DNA from 4 places in the Shewanella sp. HL-SH2 genome. Region 4 is predicted to be linked to each of the others. Evidence: predicted binding sites of a transcription regulator. Region 4 holds the regulator's gene; each other region holds the start of a gene.
The links. The regulator sigma-54, encoded in region 4, starts transcription at its own class of promoters, with help from an activator protein. The targets are predictions, from matches to a motif close to GTTGGCACGNNNNTNGNNT.

Region 1 (5,242 bases), 860 kb from region 4:
TTTACCAGTTAGCGAAACGGATAAAGTGATGATTAAGCCTTTATCTGATAAAAGCGCAATGGAAGTCTGGAACAAATGGATAAGTAATAAAAGCAGCCGAGCAGAACAATTCACTAAAGGTGATTGGCCGGTGAAACAGGATGCATGGAGCGCGACTGAACACTGGCAAGCGGCTTGGGATGCGAGTGATAATGTGCTACCTGAAGCTATCATTGAGCATATTCAATGGAGTGATGATACAACTGTTTATTTTTGTTATGAAAAGTACCAGGTTATCGAAACCCGCTGGGATGTGTTTGTCCGTAATTGGAAATGTTTTTTATTTTTTGATGATGGCCCTTTATTGGTTTCTCCTACGCAAAAACAAGCGCTTATGTTTGAACAAAACGGACAATATAAATTAGGCACCCGCGGCTAACTATCCGTTATTTTCGCCTTGTTTAACTCAGCTAGGTTGCACTTAGCTTAGTTGTACTTCTCTGAGTTCCAATATTCACTCTATAAGAATGTCTAGTATGAAATTATTATCCTGTTTAGGTTTAGTCGCAGCTTTATTCGTTAGTCCAATTCTGCAAGCTAAAATGGTATCTGGCATAAACGTGCCCGATTCTATCGTCGTTAATCAGCAGCCTCTTGTTCTTAATGGTGCAGGGGTTCGCAGTAAGTTTTTTATGGATTTGTATATTGGTAGTTTATACCTTAGATCTGTTCAATCTGAGCTGGGAAAAGTAATTGAACAGCCCGTTGCAGTTATCCGTTTACGTATCACTTCAGAGATGATCACCTCAGATAAGATGACCGATGCCATTAAAGATGGGTTTGATGAAGCTACTGATGGAAATAGTGTGCACTTACAAACTGAAATAGACCAGTTTATGGCATTATTTATCGCTGAAATTAACGATGGTGACCAATTTACTTTTGTATTAACAAGGGATAAAGGGGTTGCAAGTTTTAAAAATGATCAACCACAGGGGGAAATCCCTGGTGAGTTATTTCGTCAAGCGCTTATTAAAATTTGGTTAGGGGATAAGCCTGCTCAAAAAAGCTTAAAACAAGATATGTTAGGGCAATAGATAATTCATTAAACTCTGGTTCTGTGACGCTTTACACATAAAACCTAGTTTACGTTTATGCTTTGAAATCATTACCCAGAGTCGAAATCGTTGAGGTTTTACCCTTATCATTATAGGTTAAACTTGATGCATTTCGACTGGCTTGCAGTGCCTGAGAAAATCTATTTAAACTAGCGATATTCAGTTCTATTAAGCTAGAGTTTTGCTGATTAATATCTTTGCATTCAGCAAGAAGACTTTTCGATAAAGTGACTTTTTCAATAAGCTCGGGGTCTGATGTCAGTCTTGCATGCTCAGGGTGATTAGCCATCGACTGGTCATTAGTTTGCAGTGCTATTAAACATTGCTGCTTTTCTTGGGCAAGTTTCAACAGCTTGTCGGCATTTTGGTCTTGCAGCGCTTGCTTTTCTGCAGATATAAGTGACTTCAGCGACGTCAATATGCCGTGCTGGTGGGAGAGCAGTGTAGATAGTTCAGCCATGCTATTACTCGAATTGTTTTGCTTGAAAAACACTTGTCTATGATGCCATTAGGCACCGGTATTCTGATTTATTTCAGCTCAGAAGAATAGACTACAGCAAACATTCATGCACACAGCAATATTGAGTGCTTTACTACTCTTCTTGGAACTTAAGCCCGCTTAGCTCTGATTCAAAGCTTGCAATATTTGCAGCAAGTTTTTCAGGGTCAATTTTATAACGGCCTTCCGAAATAGCCTGTTTAATTTCGGCTACTTTCTTTTGATCGATTTCAGGTAGGCTAGCCATTTTTGACTGCACACTTTGCAACTCTTGCGCCTGAGGCGTAATGCTAACAGAGTCCGTCTTTACTGTAACAGTGGCAGCTTTGGGAGCTGCTTGAGCGGTATTACCTGTCGTTTTAGCATCTCGTGCCGTTTGCATTGGTGTCGAAGTTGCAGCTTTAAGTTTATTAATGTCAATTGCCATGAGTGGCTCCAGCGTTAATTTTGGTTTTCCAAATAGGCTATCGACCTAGCAGAAAAAAACTTTAATCTATTTTACATTCTTACTTCTACTTCACCAACACCAATTACCCTAGCTTCTATTTCTCTGCTTGAATTTGCATTCCTAACTCTAATCGATTCACCGATACTACCGTCATGCATCGCTTCACCTAATGTTTTAATTTGGAGGTTTTCGCTCCTGGCGTATATTGATACAGCATCACCTTTGCACACAAAGCATAAATGACTATTTAAAATCGGCGCGTCTTTACTAATACGTCTTTTAGTTTTACTGCCTAAAACGGCTTTGATGTCAGAATAAAATTGACCTCTAAGGCTGAACTGATCAATATATTCTATGTGCAGTTGTTGTGTTGATAGTGATATGCCCGGCGAGATAATTTCACTGGCGACCACAACGGGATACATGATTTCGACTCTCACCGATAAAAATATTTGCCAAGGATAATCATAGTCAGGACTGTTGCAACTTATTTTAACCGTATTATTCCTAGCTATGTCCCGATCACTTGCAAGTTCGATTGTTAATGGCTTATAACAGCGCGGAGGCGTTAAGCGACCTTCTAAATTTTGAGGGGTAATTATCAACTTAGCATCAGGTGTTAATTGGATTTTTTTTCTAACAGCCTCTTCAGCCATCTCACTTATGGTCGATACAGAGGGTATGCTAGCTTCTTCATCAGCAAAAGCAGCTAATGAATTGAACAATAAATAAAAAAATAACAAAAAATATATTTTCATAATGAAGATACTAGCTTGTTTAGCCAGAATGCACCTATACTTAAATTCTATAAAGATAAAAAGAATAAATTGATCTAGAGTCTTTTGAAAATATTGATGCCGCTTGTGTATGTGCTTATTTGATATCAAATACGGCATAGTTTGCTAAGCTGTAGCGACAATATATTGACTTATCTCGTTATTTATTCTGCTAATGCAATTAATATAATTTAAAAGCAATAATCATGCCGGTAGTAAGTTATTGGCTTGACCCAGTGCATAGTCTAATAATGAGCAGCAGGAAGGACAAATTTAATCCTCCTAAGCAAGACAAATCATGATTCGATTTATGTTTTTAAGTAAAACAAGCTAGTATCTATTTATTCGGATATTTTAATAAAAAAAGGCAGTGTTATGTCGAGTATCATGGAATCAGTCAACAAACGTACTCAATTAGTTGGCCAAAACCGATTAGAGTTACTGTTGTTTAAGCTTAATGGCCGTCAACGCTTTGGCATTAACGTGTTTAAAGTGAAAGAAGTGCTTCAATGTCCTCCTTTAACTAAGTTACCTAAACTGAGCCCGTTTGTTAAAGGGGTTGCACACATTCGTGGTGCCACTATTTCAGTCATTGACTTAAGCGCTGCAACAGGTGGACGTCCACTCACTTCTACTGAGAATTGCTTCATTATCATTTCTGAATACAATCGCAGTGTTCAAGGTTTCTTAGTCAGTTCTGTCGAACGTATTATCAACATGAATTGGGCAGCCATTATGCCTCCGCCAAAAGGTGCTGGGCGTTATTCTTACTTGACTGCTGTTACTGAAATTGAAGGTGAGTTGGTTGAAATTTTAGACGTGGAAAAAATTCTTGATGAAATTTCTCCTGTTAAAACGGCAATCAGTGAAGAAGTTGATAAGACATTAACCATAGACAGAGAACAAAATTATCATGTCATGGTGATAGATGATTCTGCTGTAGCACGTAAGCAAATTATTCGTTCTCTTGAGTCTTTAAATTTACAAATTGATACCGCCAAAGATGGTAGAGAAGCACTGAACAAACTCAAGGCTATAGCTAAAGAGATGGATGATGTATCGTTAGAGATCCCTTTGATTATTTCCGATATTGAAATGCCTGAAATGGATGGATATACCCTTACAGCTGAAATTAGAGATGACCCTAAGTTAAAAAATATTAAGGTTGTGTTACACACTTCTTTAAGTGGCGTATTTAATCAGGCAATGGTACAAAAAGTTGGCGCAAATGACTTTATTGCTAAGTTTAATCCTGATGAATTAGCCGCAGCGGTAAACAAACATTTAAGTTTGTAATCCTTTCTGTCTATTCAACGCAGTAGGCAGCATGAAAATTCATGAATGTTAGTTATGCGTAAAAGCTCTAATGATAGGGCAAATATAACTCATTATATTAGGATGTGAATGTGACAGATAAATCACTCGCAGAAGCAGAATATAATCAATTTAGATTGTTTTTAGAACAACACAGCGGCATCGTTTTAGGTGAAAATAAACAATACCTAGTACGAAGCCGTTTAGCACCATTGATGGGCAAATACAGTTTACCCTCGCTCTCTGAAGTGGTTAAGCATTCAATGAAGCCCACCGAACGTCAATTACGTGCGGAAGTGATTGACGCGATGACAACCAATGAAACATTGTGGTTTCGTGACCGCTATCCATTTGATTTATTACATAATACTTTATTACCTGAATATTCTAAGTTAGGTCGTTCATTGCGTATTTGGTCTGCGGCTTGTTCTTCAGGGCAAGAGCCTTACTCATTAGCAATGACCGCTTTAGAGTATCAACAACGCAAGCCGGGTGCACTGCCTGGTGGTGTGACTATTCAAGCGACTGATTTGTCACCTTCGATGCTTGAACGTTGTAAAAATGCTGAATATGATGGCTTGGCATTGGCGCGTGGATTATCAGAAGAACGTAAACGTCAGTTTTTTGATGCTTTGCCTAATGGCAATATGAAAGTCAAAGATAATGTTAAGCGGTTAGTGAATTTTAGAGCGCATAATTTACTTGAAAGTTATACGCTTTTAGGAAAATACGACATTATTTTTTGTCGTAATGTATTGATTTATTTTGCGCCTGAGGCAAAGGCTAAAATTTTGCGGCAATTTGCTGCCGCTTTAAACCCAAAAGGTATTTTATTTCTTGGGGCATCAGAATCTATTTCCGGATTAACAGAAGAATTTGACATGGTCCGCTGTAACCCTGGTATATATTACCAAAAGAAAACCTAGTTTAACCTATTGAAAAGCATGTGTTACTTTTTTCACATGCTTTCCTTTCTATATATCCTCCCATTGATTAAATAATTGGCATAACCTTTGCTTTATATCTATCAGTTAGCTGATGGAGGCAATTTTATGGCGATTAATTTTGATAATGCACTTGGGGTACATCAATACTCCCTTGGTGTCAG
Region 2 (5,242 bases), 2.1 Mb from region 4:
TCGAGTTAAGCAAAGTTTGAATAAAGCGATTCAGTTCTGTGTGATTTATGTTGTCAGCGTATCGCTCATTTTATTCTTACTTCGTCATCACATTGTGAGTGGTTTTGATATGAAAGGCGATGCTGCAGAGCTGATATTGTTCTTTTGTCAGTATATTGCGGTATTTTTCATTTTTTCGGGAATATTGTTTGTCGCCAATGCCTCTTTCAATAATTTGGGCAAAGCTAAATATTCAACCTTTTTCAATGTGGGCAAAGCCACCATAGGTACCATTCCATTTGTTTACTTTGGTGCGCAGTGGGGCGAGGTTTACGGCGTATTAATTGGCCAGATTATCGGTTCAATTATTTTTGGTCTTGCGGGGGTGATAGTGGCCTACCGATTAGTCGATAAATTATCTCATACCGCAACGGCTGAATTGTCTGCGCAGGTGTTTACTAAGTCAGAAGACTTACCTTTAAACACCACAACAGTCTCTTCACCATTGTCATCAGCATCTGCTCAAATGGCTCAGTTAGATGATGAACCCTTGTGTAAGCAATTAGGTGAAACAGATGCTAAACCTGAATCTGCCCCCACTTCTGCTTCAACAAGTAATAATAAGCTTGATGTAAAGTAATTCAATACCCTGTGGCTAATCCACATCTTGAGTATTGAATTAAATGATTATCAGTACTTACAGTTGTAAAAAGTCACTGTAAGTAAATTATATTAGGATAAGTACTGTGATAAATCTGTGCCAAGTTCAATCGGCACTTCTTGCTGCTCACCTTGGAACAAATAGCCTGGCTTGTTACCCACTAATGTCAGCTTATTACCTGTTAACTTAAGTGCTGTACCTTCTTGAATAGCAATAATAGGGGTGAGCGGATCCACTTGAGTAAACTCATATAAACGCTGGGCACGCGTTTCACCATTATGGCCCGGTGCTTGATAATTACTGTAATGTGGATTTATTTGAAATGGCACTAGGCCGATAGCGGTAAATGAAGGCGGCTCAATAATCGGCATATCGTTGGTGGTCCGAATTGACAAGCCTGCAATGTTAGATCCAGCGCTCCAGCCCACATAAGGCTTACCCTCACTGACCTGCTGTTTAATCAGGTGAACTAAATCATAACGATATAATTCATTGAGTAATTGGAACGTATTACCGCCACCAATAAAAATACCATCGGCATCTTTTATGGCTTGTTTTGGATCGCCGTATTCATCAATACTACTAATACTGATGGGTAAATCAGCTAAGCCTTGGCGGACTTTTTCCAAATATTCACTGTAGCTCATACCAACACCTGCATAAGGAATAAACAGCCATTTTTGTCCTGCTATACACAATGGTTTTATAAGCTCAACAGCATGCTGTAAATACGGGGTGTCACCCACTCTAGAAGCGCTCAATAATAAAGCATTCACTGACATAGAATATCCTTTTTTTCTTCAATAACCACAGTCGATTATCCCCATATTAACAAAGTTAATCACAGCAAGATAATAGAGATAACTCTCCGGTTTTTGTTTAGCGACATTTAAGTTTCAATTAAGTATCTGTACCTAAAATCTGCGCGTAATAATGTATCTTGGTTGATTAAATCATATTTAATCTACAATACCTTGAAAATCATTTTACCGGACATATTATGTCTGTAGAATGTATTGACATCGGCAATCTTGCCAACACAGGAGCTAAAATGAAGCGTATCTTTTTGTTAATTGCGACCAACATGGCAATTTTGCTAGTGGCCTCAATTGTAATGTCTATTCTAGGAGTTAACACTTCTACGATGAGTGGATTATTAGTGTTTGCTGCCATTTTCGGTTTTGGTGGCGCCTTTATCAGTTTAGCCATTTCAAAATGGATGGCAAAGAAAACCATGGGTTGTGAAGTGATCACCAATCCACGTGATAATACTGAACGCTGGTTAGTTGAAACCGTTGCTCGTCAAGCTGAGCAAGCAGGTATAAAAATGCCAGAAGTGGCAATTTACCAATCACCTGAAATGAATGCGTTTGCTACTGGCCCAAGTAAGAATAATTCACTGGTTGCGGTAAGCTCAGGCTTACTTTATGGCATGACCCAGGATGAAATTGAAGGCGTTTTAGCCCATGAAGTTAGCCACGTTGCTAACGGTGACATGGTAACGTTAACGCTAATTCAAGGTGTAGTGAACACGTTCGTTATTTTTGCAGCACGCGTCGTTGCGGGTATTATTAATAATGTTGTCTCTAGTAACAGTGAAGAGGGTGAAGGCTTAGGTATGTTTGCCTATATGGCCGTGGTGTTTGTATTAGATATGCTGTTTGGTATCTTAGCTTCAATCATTGTGGCTTACTTCTCTCGTATACGTGAGTTTAGAGCCGATGAAGGTGCTGCACGTTTAGCGGGTAAGAATAAGATGATCGCTGCGCTTGAACGTTTAAAAACGGGCCCAGAAGCGGGTGCAATGCCAGCTCAAATGTCAGCGTTAGGTATTAGCGGTAAGCGTTCTATGGCTGAGTTTATGATGAGCCATCCACCACTAGAAAAACGCATTGCGGCTTTAAAGAACAGCTAATATTGCCGGTAAAATAAACACCACTAAACTGGAGCCTTGTGCTCCAGTTTTTGTTTTATAACTTTTATTATGGATGTATTGATGTAGCGCTCGTTTCAAGTTCAGCTTCAATGCTAAGGTCTTGTTATAACATGATAGTTGCTTAAGTACGGTAGTTCGACTAAATTGGATTTAAGCTAAAAAAATCATCCATATAAAGTCTCAATCATGAATAATGATCTTTATTCAATACCATTGTGGCTAGCGTGGATAAAAAGAGGTTGATATGAAAAATATTTTCTTATGTTCCCTATTCGCTGTTTGTTTTGCTGTGCTCACTTTTTCAATTGGCGCGTCTGCCGCAGAGGAAAACTTAGCTGATTTTCATGCCGGCATGAACGGGTGTGAAAGCTGTCATGTAAATGAAGAACCTTCGGTTGGCGGTGGATATGAATTTGAACAATGTCAAAGTTGCCATGGTTCATTAGCTAAAATGAATGATAACCATAAACCGCATGATGGCATGTTGATGTGTGTCGATTGTCATGCGGTACATGAAGTGAATGTAGGTGAACAACCTGCTTGCGAAGCCTGCCACGATGATGGTCGCGTGGCTAAATAGTGCGTAAGCTAATGTGTTGATGATGGTGTTATATCAACACTTTTTGCGACATTTTTTCAATACTATCGATCATTGTCTACTTTGTTTTATCGCCTTCAAATAACCCACCTTGCTAAATCTTTATACCTCTAAAGAGGTATTTTAATTACTTTGTTTTCAATAAGATGCGCAACATTGGTGCGACTTGTTGCACTTTGGCTGCGCAATTTTCGATTACTTTTCTAAGTAAATATATAAAAAACCTTTAATTTCAATCCGGTATAAATTTGGCACGCTAGTTGCGATATTAAATGCAATTATTGTAGTGATCAAATAGGTGTAGGAATGACGGATATTCAATCAAGTTGTGCATATTGTGGTGTTGGCTGTGGATTAACCATCAGCCAAAATTCAACACACACACTTGGTGAAACCGGCTTAGGGTTGACGTTACAAGGCGACAATGTTCACCCAGCTAACTTTGGTCAGCTATGCGCTAAAGGTGAACGTTTATTAGACAGTCTGAATCAGCCCCATACATTGCGCTATCCTAAGTTGCGCTCAGGTAAACCACTTGATTGGGATGCCGCTACACAATTAATTGCAGATACATTTCAGCAAACCATTGATCAATATGGTTCAGATTCAGTGGCCTTTTATTTATCTGGTCAGTTGCTTACCGAAGACTACTATGTTGCCAACAAGTTTGTTAAAGGTTTCTTAAAAACCGCTAATGTCGACACTAATTCACGCCTTTGTATGTCTTCAGCAGTGAGTGCAATGCAACGTGCATTTGGTGAAGATGTGGTACCCGGATGTTATCAAGATTTTGAGCATGCAAAAGTTATTGTCTTAATTGGTGCCAATACCGCCTGGACCCATCCGGTTTTATTTCAACGTATTTTAGCAGCAAGAAAAACCAATGGCTGCAAATTGGTCGTAGTCGACCCGTTATCAACCGCAACCGCTAAGCAAGCTGATTTACATTTAGCTATAAACCCAGGGGCTGATTTAGACTTATTTGTTGGCTTGCTGGGCTTTATTGCAGATAACAACACACTAAATCAACGCTATATTGATGCTCACACAGAAGGTGTTGTTGAAGCCATTACCCACGCACAACAGTTCAGTAAAAACCTGCAAACACTTGCCGACTCTGTTGGGGTGGCTTATTCGGATTTAGTACAGTTTTACCAACTTTTTAGTCAGCATGAGCAAGTCGTTACTGCCACCTGCCAGGGTGTTAACCAGTCAGTGAATGGCACCGATATCACTAATGCGATCATTAATTGTCATCTTGCATTAGGCCAAATAGGCCAGGTTGGAGCAGGATTCTTTTCGCTGACCGGACAGCCTAATGCAATGGGTGGCCGAGAAGTAGGCGGTTTGGCTACTCAATTAGCCTGTCATATGGGATTTGCTGATAATGAGCGGGCGTTACTGGCAGACTTTTGGCAATGCGGTACAGTGGCTAAACAAAAAGGCTTAGCCGCTGTTGATATGTTTGATGCATTAGCCGATGGCAAAATAAAAGCCATATGGATTATGGGCACTAATCCTGTGGTATCGCTGCCTAATAGTGCCAAAATTGCCAAAGCACTAGCCGATTGTCCGTTTGTGGTGGTGTCTGAAGTGAGTCCTGATTCTGACACCGCTAAGCTAGCGGATATATTGCTTCCCGCGCAAGGATGGTCCGAAAAGTGTGGCACAGTCACTAATAGCGAGCGCACTATTACCCGCCAACGCAGCTTTATCACTGCAAAAGGTCAGGCAAAACCAGATTGGTGGGCGGTGAGCCAAGTGGCGATTAAAATGGGCTTTAACGGCTTTGATTTCGAACATAATGCCAGTGTATTTAGCGAATTTGCATTACTTAGTGCCAAAGTGAAACAAGCTTTTCCAGATAAACACTTTAATCTTGCCGGACTCGCTGGATTAACGAAAACTCAATATGATGATTTAGTGCCAACACAGTGGCCAGTCGCAACCATTGAGCAAATCGGTCAGCGACATCAGCGTGTGTTTTCACATGGCCAGTTTGCAACTGTCAGCGGTAAAGCACAGTTTATTACGCCTGCGAACGTATCCACTCACTTAGCCAAAGGGC
Region 3 (5,242 bases), 830 kb from region 4:
AGAGGCATTGAATATAATCAGCTGCATTTCTTCGCAAATCTTTTCATGTAACAGTGTTGGAATTAAATAACTTTGAAAAAATATTCGAGAAGATTGAGTAAATATAACATCAGCACTTTTACCTATAAGTTCACCGGGCGGCCACATTAGCTCACTGGTAAAATATGAATTTACATAGGTAATCATTCTTGAAGGGTCAGTCACTAGCACCCCACACGGGAAACTATCCGGAGAGAAAACCATCGAGGTACCCCCCTCCAACTTAAGTGTTTTCAAGGTAGTTAATTCGCATATTCTATTATCGATTTAATAATAGCATCAGGATGCGTCATATGCAGGCAGTGGCCATCGGCTGGAATAACTTTAAGCTGGCTATGGGCTATTTCACTGGCAATAAACTCACCAATTGAGGTTGCTGCTAGTGCATCATTTTGACTTTGTAAAATTAATGACGGCTGTTTAATCTCTTTTAAAAGATAACGATAATCAGATAAAAAAGTCGCTTCAGCAAAGTTTTTGGCAATAACAGGATCAGTAGAACAAAAACTGCCAGATAACTCGCCAATCAGGTCATCAGAGTTATTGGTTCCCATGACTAATGGTGCTAAATAGTTAGCCCAACCAATATAGTTTTTATCCATTAGGTTCAATAATTCTTCAAGATCTTCTTTTTCAAAGCCACCTAGGTATTCTGGAGGAAGATTTAAAAAACACGGTGATGGGCAAACCATGATCAAGTTCGAAAACAACGCCGGTTTCTCAATTGCTGCTATTGCACCAATAATACTACTGACCGAATGACCAACAAAAATAGCATCAGTGAGCTTTAACGCTTCACAAATTTCAATAATATCTTCAGCATATCCTTCAAGTTGGCTATAGCGTTTTTTGCTATATTGAGAAATATCAGAAGCACCCGAACCAACATAATCAAATAATACCATTTTGAAATGCTTTGCCAGTTCAGGGATTAAAAAGCGCCACATGTTTTGGTCACACCCAAAACCATGAGCAAGAAACAGCGTTTTACTGCCCTTACCGATTAACTTAACATTATTTCTAATCAATACATCATCTGCATTTAGCATACTTTGTCGTCCTTTTTATCAGGTCACCAATAATGAGCGCCTGCTGACTTTGACATGGTCAATCTAATTTAGCTATAGCAAGTTAAGCAGACCATTCAAAAATTATCCATTTCATGTTCTGCATAGCCGATATTTTACGCTGATAAAAGTCAGGTCACGTTATCAGAAATGTAAATAGCGCTTTAAAATACAATAAAGACCAGTCGCTATAACCTTGAAGTATTAAAGGTTTTGGACTGAGAGGTATTACGACAACACATTTACCTAGTAAATTATCACATAATTTTAAATAGGCTGGTTTGGCAGAAAATAGCAGAGATTATGACAGAAAGGGACAGCTTGAATTTTTATATGGTCTCCCCACAGGGACTCGAACCCCGATCGGCCGCTTAGGAGGCGGCTGCTCTATCCTGTTGAGCTATAGGAAGACGAAACTGATTATACTGGTTTTCAGCCTGATGAAAAGAGCTTATAGGCGATTAAAATCGTTAGGATTTAATTGCTTAATTATTAAACTGATTTAAATAAGACAAAAGTTGCTCACCTTTTGTCTCATTTACCCCTAAACACTTAGAGTTTAATGGCTATATCGTGAACCTGAATGTTATCGGCGGCATCAACGTTTTCAATCATCGCGGTGGCTGTGCCTTCACTCACTTGATCTATCACTATTTCAGTGCGGTTTTTAGTCACAACTGCGCGCATGGTATTAAGACGGTCTGGAATATTTTTTTGCAAAACCAACTGAAATTTATCACCCAGTTTAACGCCATTTTTGCGGCCTAAATTGATAATAACTCGATCCCCTTGCCTAGCGATAATTTGCCCTAGCAACGGGCGACACTTGAGTGCGTTATCAAGTGACATAACACTTAATTGCAGCTGGCTTGTGATTGCTTGACCATAGGATGAAGACCAAAAACGCTGGCTGTTTGGCATTACGGTTTCTTGACGTTCAAACTCCCAGGGGGCTGTGGTAGCAAATGTTTGTGACCATACCTCTTCACCGCTGATGCCATGATATAGGGTTAGTTCATAGCTAAATTGACGTGAGGGGACTTCATCAACAAAGCCCATAAAACTGCTGGTGTAAGGCTCTGTCGACATATCAGTAATGTAAGATTTCAATATATATTGGCTATCGGTGATTTCACCAAGCCAACTAGGGATGCTATAGCCTTTGAAATTAACCAGCTCATTGGCGCTATCTAAGCGTTCATCAGCGTGTACCTTAGCGAAACTTGCGCTTGATTGTTGATTAATGGCTTTACCAAATTGAAGCGTAAATGCTTTATTAAAATCGGATAAATGACCATAACTTAGCTGTGTTCTGTCCGCTATATCTGCCTGCGGTAACATAATAGCCGCCTTTAAGGACTGTGCCTGACACTGCTCTGTTTCACTTTCATCATCAATATTAAGCGACAAAATAACCGTCATAATATCATTGCTGACTAACTCGCTGAGCAATTCAATATTATTGGCCGCGCCCATTCGTTGCATTGAAAAGGTATCCTGGGTGAGCGAGCCTTGAGTAATTTGCTGCTGGCTAGAAAAATTAACCCCGCCCCTCAGACTGGCGTAATTCAATGCTTGGTTAATGGCGTCTTCGCGCGCTTTATCTATATTGCCATTCACAATCTTGGCAGTACCTGTCACTTCAATTTGCTCTGCAATTGAATAAGGACTCAATAAAACAGGCAATAACATCAAGGCCCGACACCATTTAGGCCACGAGTATTGTGTTAACTTATTATTTAATGCATGTACCATATTTCACCCTGCGTCAGATATCTGTCACTTGTAGCACAAAACAACACGTTACATCGCTGAGATAGCGCTGTCGTGAGTTACTAACAACTTATCAAGCAAAAACTGTGCCCAACCTATCTTTACTATCGCTAACGACACTATGACTAGCGCTACTATGAATAACGCCGCTACAATTAATGAAACTATATCTAGTTTAAGTCTACCTAAAATGGTATGAGGTTTATTGACTGCAGTTTTATAAGTAAGCAGCGCTTTATAAAGATAAAGAATATTTATCTGATGCCGATATATCAGTATCAAATGAATAATATTGTTTTTTAGACAGACGCGAAGGACTCAATCATGCAGCACAAGCTTTCTATTCTCGCTCTGATGCTAGTCACCATAGGGCTTGCTGGGTGCGGTAATACACTTAACCCCGCAGCAAACTTGGACTATGCACAAAATGGCCAACTAGTGGGTTATCAAGACGCTGATGACGTACACCAGGAACAACTGGTTTATGATATTAATGCGTCGGGTTTAGCGCCCAAGGGACAAATTAATATTTGGGCTGAAAAATTAGTCAATGAGTTGGTGTTACAAAATGATGCCCTGCGTCCTGATCAACCCTTATTAATTGTTACCCCAGTAATGAGTAGCGACTTTAATCAAACTAATGAGTTAGCACTACAGCTGCAACAGAGTTTACTGAGCGCATTTCATGCCCATGAATTCAATTTAGTTGATCTTAATGTGTCAACTTCACTGCGCGCAACAGAAAAAGGCGAATTAATATTAAGTCGAAACTGGGAGCAACTTCCCGATGACATGCCTGTGTCTCATGTATTAGTGTCAACATTAAACCTCACCAATGAAGGGGTGAATTTTAATGGCCGTGTGGTGGATATAACCAATAATCGTGTAGTGTCGGCGGTGCAGTCTTTTGTCGCAGGTCAAAGTTTATCCGGCTATGTTTTGCCAGCCAATAAAATACAAACCCGTGACGGATTAATTTATCGAACCGAAAATGTTAAACAGAGTCGTTACACTGTGATAGGAGACAAGCAATGAAAAATCTAATACTAATTACAGTGCTAAGCTTTTTAATGCTGGGTTGCACAAGTAATGATAAGTATGTGCAATGGGAAATCGAGGCTCCAAGCCACTTTCCGAAAATTTCAGCCATTGGTTATGCCCCACTCGCTACCCAACCAAGTAATATTGAGGCACATAAAGTATTGATGGCAATGCAAGCATCAAAAGTGGCCGCTTATCGTGAATTAGCAGAACAAGTATATGGGCAGAAGATTGATGCGGTTAGCAATGTCAGTGAGTGGCTACTGACTAACGATAGCGTTAAATCCTCTGTTAGCGGTATTATTCGTGGTGCAAAAGTGGTTAAAACCTACCCTTCTGGCGATTTTTATGTCACGGAACTGGAGTTAGATTTTGAACAGGTTTGGCATTTATACGAGCAACAAAACCGCGCCAAACGAATAAAAGAAGTGACTTACTTTTAACCCGAACGCACTTAAGTTATTTCAACAAAACAAAACGCCGCGTACTATCGCGGCGTTTTGTTTTGAGTAACTGCATTTATAACAACTAAATGATTATCCTCAAAAATTAAAATTTCACTTTAAATGCCAACGCCGCTGCGGCTTGATTACTGAGTTCTTCGGTTGTTTGTGGCTCGCTTAACTCCATCTCGCCACCAAAATAGTAACCAGTATAGGCATTCAAGCTAACGCTTTGGCTAATTTTCCAACCTGCGCGTAAAAAGCCAACCCACTCTTCAATTTCAATGGTGGTATCATCATTTTCAATTAAAAAGCGTTCTGTACGACGAGAGCTACCGACACCAAAATCCCAGTCGGTTGAAAGCTGATACGTTAACTCTAAACCCGCGGGACCACTGAATCCGGCTTGGAACGGGTTAGCAAGTACCCACTTATCATTAATTTGCCAACGTACCGCAAGATAGGGAACGGTTCGCACCTCAGATATATCATTAAGGTAAGCCACACCAAGACCTAGCATATTGCCAGATTCAAAACGGTACATACCTGAAGCAACTACGCCATAACTTTGAGCATTTGAAGATGATGCGGTATTGGCATAGGCATATTGCACTTTAGGTGCAAACATGAACATCCACTGATTATCAGGGCGATAAATCAAAGATAGCCCAGCGCTGTACTGATCAATAGAAGACCAGGGCACAGTGTTAGTTCTTAAGGGAGTTTGCTGGTTAATACGCCAGCCATAGTCAAGATTATCATAACCAATGTTAGCGCCTATCATCCATTGTTTGTTTAATGGCATGGTCGCGGATAATTTGGCATTCCATACATCACGCTTTAATTCATTACCATTATTACCCACAGTGGCGGCTTGCG
Region 4 (5,242 bases):
GCCATTGATATTGAAGAACCATTACAATCACTTGAAACTCAACAAGTCACCTTTAATTTAAACACTATGATAGGTCGTTCTGAAGAGTCAGTTACCATTAAAGGTAATGGTTTTATTATTCAAGGCTTAGGGCTATTTGCCGATCTCAATGCAGAACAAATTACCTTACTCAGCCAGGTAGAAGGGACATATGAACCACATTAAGTTTTTAACCACATTGCTCGGTAAAAGCAGTGTTATTTGCACTTTAGCGATTAGTGTATTGGCAGGCAACGCCGTAGCTAAAGAAGGCGATTTGAAGCAAGAGCTTAAAATTGCAGCCGTAAGTCAACGAGCAGACGTTAAAAATAATCAAATTATTTTTAACGGCCCAGTAAAAATTACCCAAGGCTCGATCAATATCGAAGCCGATGAACTGCGGGCATTTTCAGCTGAAAACGGCCAGACTAAAACGCTCATTGCGACCGGTAACCCTGCTACATTTTCACAAGAACTTGATGATGGTCGCATAGGTACAGCAAGCGCCAATGAAATTCGTTATGACTTAGCAACAACTGGACTGTTATTAACAGGTAACGCTAAGCTAGATCAAGCAGGCAGTAAAGTGACGGGTAACGTGATCCGTTACAATATCAATGCTCAGGAACTTATCGCTGAAAGTACCGGTAAAGGTGAAGATCGTGTTATTACCATTATTCAACCGGAAAATTTCCAAAATGATGAGTCACCAGCACAAAAATTACCTGAAATCCCGTTAAAAAAGCAAGGTAACCAATGACCCAAATTACCTTAACAGCTGAGAATTTAGCTAAAAGCTATAAAAGTCGTCAAGTGGTTAAAAGTGTCAGCTTAACTGTAAAAACAGGCCAAATTGTCGGACTACTTGGTCCCAATGGCGCAGGTAAAACGACCACGTTTTATATGGTTGTTGGTTTAGTCAAAAGTGACCATGGCCGCATTTTAATTGATGACGATGACTTAACTGCTGACCCAATGCATTTACGTGCGCGAAAAGGTATTGGCTATTTACCACAAGAAGCCAGTATTTTTAGAAAACTCAGTGTGCACGATAATATTATGGCCGTGTTGCAAACCCGAAAATCGATGACTTCGGATGAGCGAATTCAGGAACTGGAGCATCTTTTAGAAGAATTCCATATTACCCATATTCGCGATAGCTTAGGCATGTCGCTATCTGGTGGTGAAAGACGACGGGTAGAAATTGCACGCGCTTTAGCAGCCAATCCTAAATTTATATTGTTAGATGAGCCCTTTGCGGGTGTTGACCCTATTTCAGTGATTGATATTAAGAAAATTATTCTGCAACTCAAACACCGTGGCCTAGGCGTATTAATTACTGATCATAATGTCCGTGAAACACTTGATGTGTGTGAGCGGGCATATATTGTTAGCCAGGGGAATTTGATTGCCGAAGGCACCCCAACTGAAGTACTCAACAATCAGCAAGTTCGAGCAGTATACTTAGGCGAACAATTCAAGCTATAGTTAATCTAAATAGGATCTGAAGCACTTGCTTGGCAAAATGTTTCTGGCGACTAAGCTAATTGATCGTGTATAGGTAAAGTAAAACCATTTGTTAAAAAATTGCGACTATCACTCACTTTAATCAGTGTAGAAAGCCGAATTCTTCTAGGGATCAGCAGTAATGAAAGCTTCACTCCAACTTAAAATGGGTCAGCACCTCACTATGACCCCACAGCTGCAACAAGCTATACGTTTGCTGCAGTTATCATCTTTGGAGTTACAGCAAGAAATTCAACAAGTATTAGATTCCAATCCTTTGCTTGAAATGGAAGATGAATTTTCAGCACTTAGCAACAAAAATGATAACTCCAAAGACCTATCAGAAACTGACTTCAATGAAGTAAGCGCACCTGTAGTCGAAAAAGACACTTCAAATGTCGACACCGCAGAGTCAATGACTAAAGAGCAAATGTCTGAAGACTTGCCAATGGACACTACCTGGGATGAAGTGTACAGCGCCTCCCCAATGGCAAGCCCTGGTTCGGGTTCTGGCAGCATGCCAAATGATGACATGCCCTTCCAAGGTGAAACATCCGAAGGATTATACGAGCATTTAGAATGGCAAAAAAATCTAACCCCTTTTTCTGAAACAGACCTCGCTATTGCCACAGCCATTATTGATGCCATTGATGACACAGGTTATCTCACCCAAAGTACTGAAGATATTTTAGAAGCTATGGGCGATGATTCTGTCGAATTAGACGAAGTCGAAGCGGTACTAAAACGTATACAACATTTCGACCCTCTGGGTGTCGCCTCACGTAGCTTAAGTGAATGTTTATTGATTCAACTTGTTCAGTTTGCACCAGACACGCCCCATATTGATAATGCCAGAATGTTAATCAAAGATTATTTAGATTTGATTGCTGGACGTGATTTTCGCACACTCATGCGCAAAACTAAGCTAAAAGAAGATGAGCTGCGCGAAGCAATTGAATTAATTCAATCTTTAAATCCACGTCCTGGCACGATGATCACCCCACCGGATGATGAATATGTTATCCCAGACGTGTCAGTGACCAAAAAGAATGGCCGTTGGGTGGTTGAATTGAACCCTGATAACATGCCAAAAATAGGTATTAATCAACAATATGCCGCCATGGCAAAAAGCAGTAAGAGTTCAACAGACACTCAATTTATTCGAGGTCACTTACAAGAAGCCAAATGGTTTATCAAAAGCTTAGAAAGCCGCAGCGACACCCTGCTTAAAGTATCCAATTGTATTGTGCAATTTCAGCAAGGTTTTTTTGAGTACGGTGCTGAAGCCATGAAGCCTATGGTGTTGAATGACATAGCTGAAGCTGTCGAAATGCATGAGTCCACTATTTCGCGTGTCACCACACAAAAGTATATGCACACACCGCGCGGACTGTTCGAACTTAAGTATTTTTTCTCTAGCCATGTCAGTACTGATGATGGCGGAGAATGTTCGTCTACAGCAATTAGAGCTTTTATTAAAAAGCTGGTTGCTGCTGAAAACCAGAAAAAACCACTAAGCGACAGTAAAATGGCAGATCTTCTGGCAGAACAAGGGATTAATGTTGCACGTCGTACCATAGCGAAATACCGCGAAGCGATGATGATCCCTCCCTCAAACCAACGTAAGAGTTTATAATCTACCTAGGCAATTGGAGGATAAATATGCAAATCACCTTAACGGGTCATCATATTGAAATTACTGAATCACTAAGAGAATATGTCACAAGTAAGTTTACAAAACTTGAACGACATTTCGATCAGATCAATAATGTCCACGTAGTATTAAATGTCGAAAAGCAACAACAGATAGCTGAAGCAAAAGTCAGCTTGAATGGAGCTGAGGTATTTGCGACATCTGAACATGCTGACATGTATCACGCTATAGACGCCCTGATTGATAAACTCGATCGTCAGGTCATTAAACACAAAGAGAAATTAACTAAGCATTAATGATGGAACTTAGTACCATCCTGCAGCCGGAATGCACCTCCTGTGCCACACCGGGCAGTAAGAAAAAGGTACTGGAGCTTATCAGTGATTTAGCTGCAGCCCAGTACCCATCCCTCTCTTCACAAGAGATTTTTGAAAGCCTAGTGGCTAGAGAAAAAATGGGTAGCACAGGAATAGGCTCTGGCATTGCAATCCCGCATGGTCGTTTAACGTCCATCGTTCGCCCTATCGCGGTTTTTATAAAGTGCGAAGAAGCGATTTCATTTGATGCTATCGACAAACAACCAGTGGATCTCTTATTTGCATTACTGGTGCCAGCAGACCAGTGTCAGCAACATCTCAGTACCCTATCCTCAATGGCTGAAAAGTTATCGGATAAACATATTCTTAAGCAGTTACGAAAAGCAAGTAACTCAACTGAACTCTATCAGGTTATCACAGCATGAAATTAGTCATTGTATCCGGTCGTTCGGGCTCAGGTAAATCTGTCGCACTTAGGGTACTAGAAGACCTAGGTTACTATTGCGTTGATAACTTACCACTGCCCTTAATTGGACGGCTATTAGAACAGCTTAGAAACACCAATGAACTGGTGGCTATAAGTGTTGATGTTCGAAATATAGAAGAGCAAGGTAAAGTATTACAGCAGCAGCTAGCGTGGTTATCTGAGGATACGGAAGTCATAAGCTTTTTTTTACAGGCAAGTGATGAGGCACTACTAAAACGTTACAGTGAAACCCGACGACTACATCCTTTATCGAAAAAGAATATGTCCCTACAAGATGCGATTCAATTTGAAGGTGAGCTACTAGCGCCTATTTCTGAATACGTGGACCATTTTATCGATACATCTAAGCTAAATATTTATCAACTTAGTGATCAAGTACGTGAAATTTTAATGGGCAGTGTTGATAAAGAGTTAGTGATCAATTTTGAGTCATTTGGTTTTAAATATGGTATGCCCGCCGAAGCCGATTTTATGTTTGATGTACGCTTTTTACCTAACCCACATTGGGAAATAGAATTACGCCCCTTTACTGGATTAGATGAACCGGTACAGGAGTTTCTTGGCCAGCAACCGCTGGTAAATAAATTCATTTGGCAAATAGAAAACCTATTTGAAACATGGATGCCCCACTTAGAGCGCAATAACCGCAGCTACCTAACCATAGCTATTGGTTGTACTGGTGGCCAGCATCGTTCAGTTTATATCGCCGACCAGCTTGCTAAACGTTTTTCAAGTGGTAAAAAACATGTTGTTCAAGCAAGACATCGAGAGCTTATAAATAAGCACAAATAATCGCAATAAAGTTACTTGTCGGAACTTAACTAAATGAGTCTTTTACAGCGCCAAGTCATCATATCAAACAAGCTTGGTTTACACGCACGAGCGGCGACCAAACTGGCTATTCTTGCTAATGCATTCAATGCCAATGTTACCCTGATCCAGGGTGATAAAAAGGCCAGCGCCGCCAGTGTTTTAGGCTTATTAATGCTTGAAAGTGGCTTAGGTAAAACCATAGATATCATAGCTGAAGGGCCAGATGCACAATCTGCGCTTGATGCTATATGCGATTTAATTAATGACAAGTTCGAAGAAGGTTGTTGATCCTAATCACTTCCCCCAGCGATTGAATCTACTTTTTCATCATGAACCCACCTTTGCTTTAAAATAGCTAACCGTGTTTAATTTATTGAATTCCTCGCTTAACCAGAGCTAAGTTGAGGTTAAATTAATGCAGTTAGGATAATTTAAATCTCCCTCCGA

Region 1: flgA (flagellar basal body P-ring formation chaperone FlgA) is a predicted target of sigma-54. The motif match lies at 3,016-3,034, and genes of this name have one in related genera.
Region 2: ACRWP9_RS14425 (molybdopterin oxidoreductase family protein) is a predicted target of sigma-54. The motif match lies at 3,422-3,440, and genes of this name have one in related genera.
Region 3: ACRWP9_RS08225 (flagellar assembly protein FlgT) is a predicted target of sigma-54. The motif match lies at 2,955-2,973, and genes of this name have one in related genera.

The regions. Positions count from the first base shown of each region.
Region 1 covers NZ_CP195035.1:1,923,585-1,928,826, forward strand. Annotated here, with positions in the region: gene ACRWP9_RS08345 (DUF2947 domain-containing protein) at 1-418, shown strand, start outside; gene ACRWP9_RS08350 (chalcone isomerase family protein) at 516-1,076, shown strand; gene ACRWP9_RS08355 (flagella synthesis protein FlgN) at 1,132-1,557, opposite strand; gene flgM (flagellar biosynthesis anti-sigma factor FlgM) at 1,691-2,023, opposite strand; gene flgA (flagellar basal body P-ring formation chaperone FlgA) at 2,095-2,802, opposite strand; gene ACRWP9_RS08370 (chemotaxis protein CheV) at 3,196-4,116, shown strand; gene ACRWP9_RS08375 (CheR family methyltransferase) at 4,221-5,060, shown strand; gene flgB (flagellar basal body rod protein FlgB) at 5,187-5,242, shown strand, end outside.
Region 2 covers NZ_CP195035.1:3,309,478-3,314,719, reverse strand. Annotated here, with positions in the region: gene ACRWP9_RS14445 (MATE family efflux transporter) at 1-619, shown strand, start outside; gene pepE (dipeptidase PepE) at 712-1,422, opposite strand; gene htpX (protease HtpX) at 1,692-2,555, shown strand; gene ACRWP9_RS14430 (cytochrome c3 family protein) at 2,821-3,156, shown strand; gene ACRWP9_RS14425 (molybdopterin oxidoreductase family protein) at 3,481-5,242, shown strand, end outside.
Region 3 covers NZ_CP195035.1:1,897,137-1,902,378, reverse strand. Annotated here, with positions in the region: gene ACRWP9_RS08240 (sensor domain-containing diguanylate cyclase) at 1-243, opposite strand, end outside; gene ACRWP9_RS08235 (alpha/beta fold hydrolase) at 282-1,088, opposite strand; tRNA gene ACRWP9_RS08230 (tRNA-Arg) at 1,441-1,516, opposite strand; gene ACRWP9_RS08225 (flagellar assembly protein FlgT) at 1,659-2,798, opposite strand; gene ACRWP9_RS08220 (FlgO family outer membrane protein) at 3,204-3,914, shown strand; gene ACRWP9_RS08215 (LPP20 family lipoprotein) at 3,911-4,363, shown strand; gene ACRWP9_RS08210 (DUF6268 family outer membrane beta-barrel protein) at 4,470-5,242, opposite strand, start outside.
Region 4 covers NZ_CP195035.1:1,066,485-1,071,726, reverse strand. Annotated here, with positions in the region: gene lptC (LPS export ABC transporter periplasmic protein LptC) at 1-204, shown strand, start outside; gene lptA (lipopolysaccharide transport periplasmic protein LptA) at 191-778, shown strand; gene lptB (LPS export ABC transporter ATP-binding protein) at 775-1,506, shown strand; gene ACRWP9_RS04690 (RNA polymerase factor sigma-54) at 1,667-3,160, shown strand; gene hpf (ribosome hibernation promoting factor) at 3,187-3,474, shown strand; gene ptsN (PTS IIA-like nitrogen regulatory protein PtsN) at 3,477-3,920, shown strand; gene rapZ (RNase adapter RapZ) at 3,917-4,774, shown strand; gene ACRWP9_RS04670 (HPr family phosphocarrier protein) at 4,808-5,083, shown strand.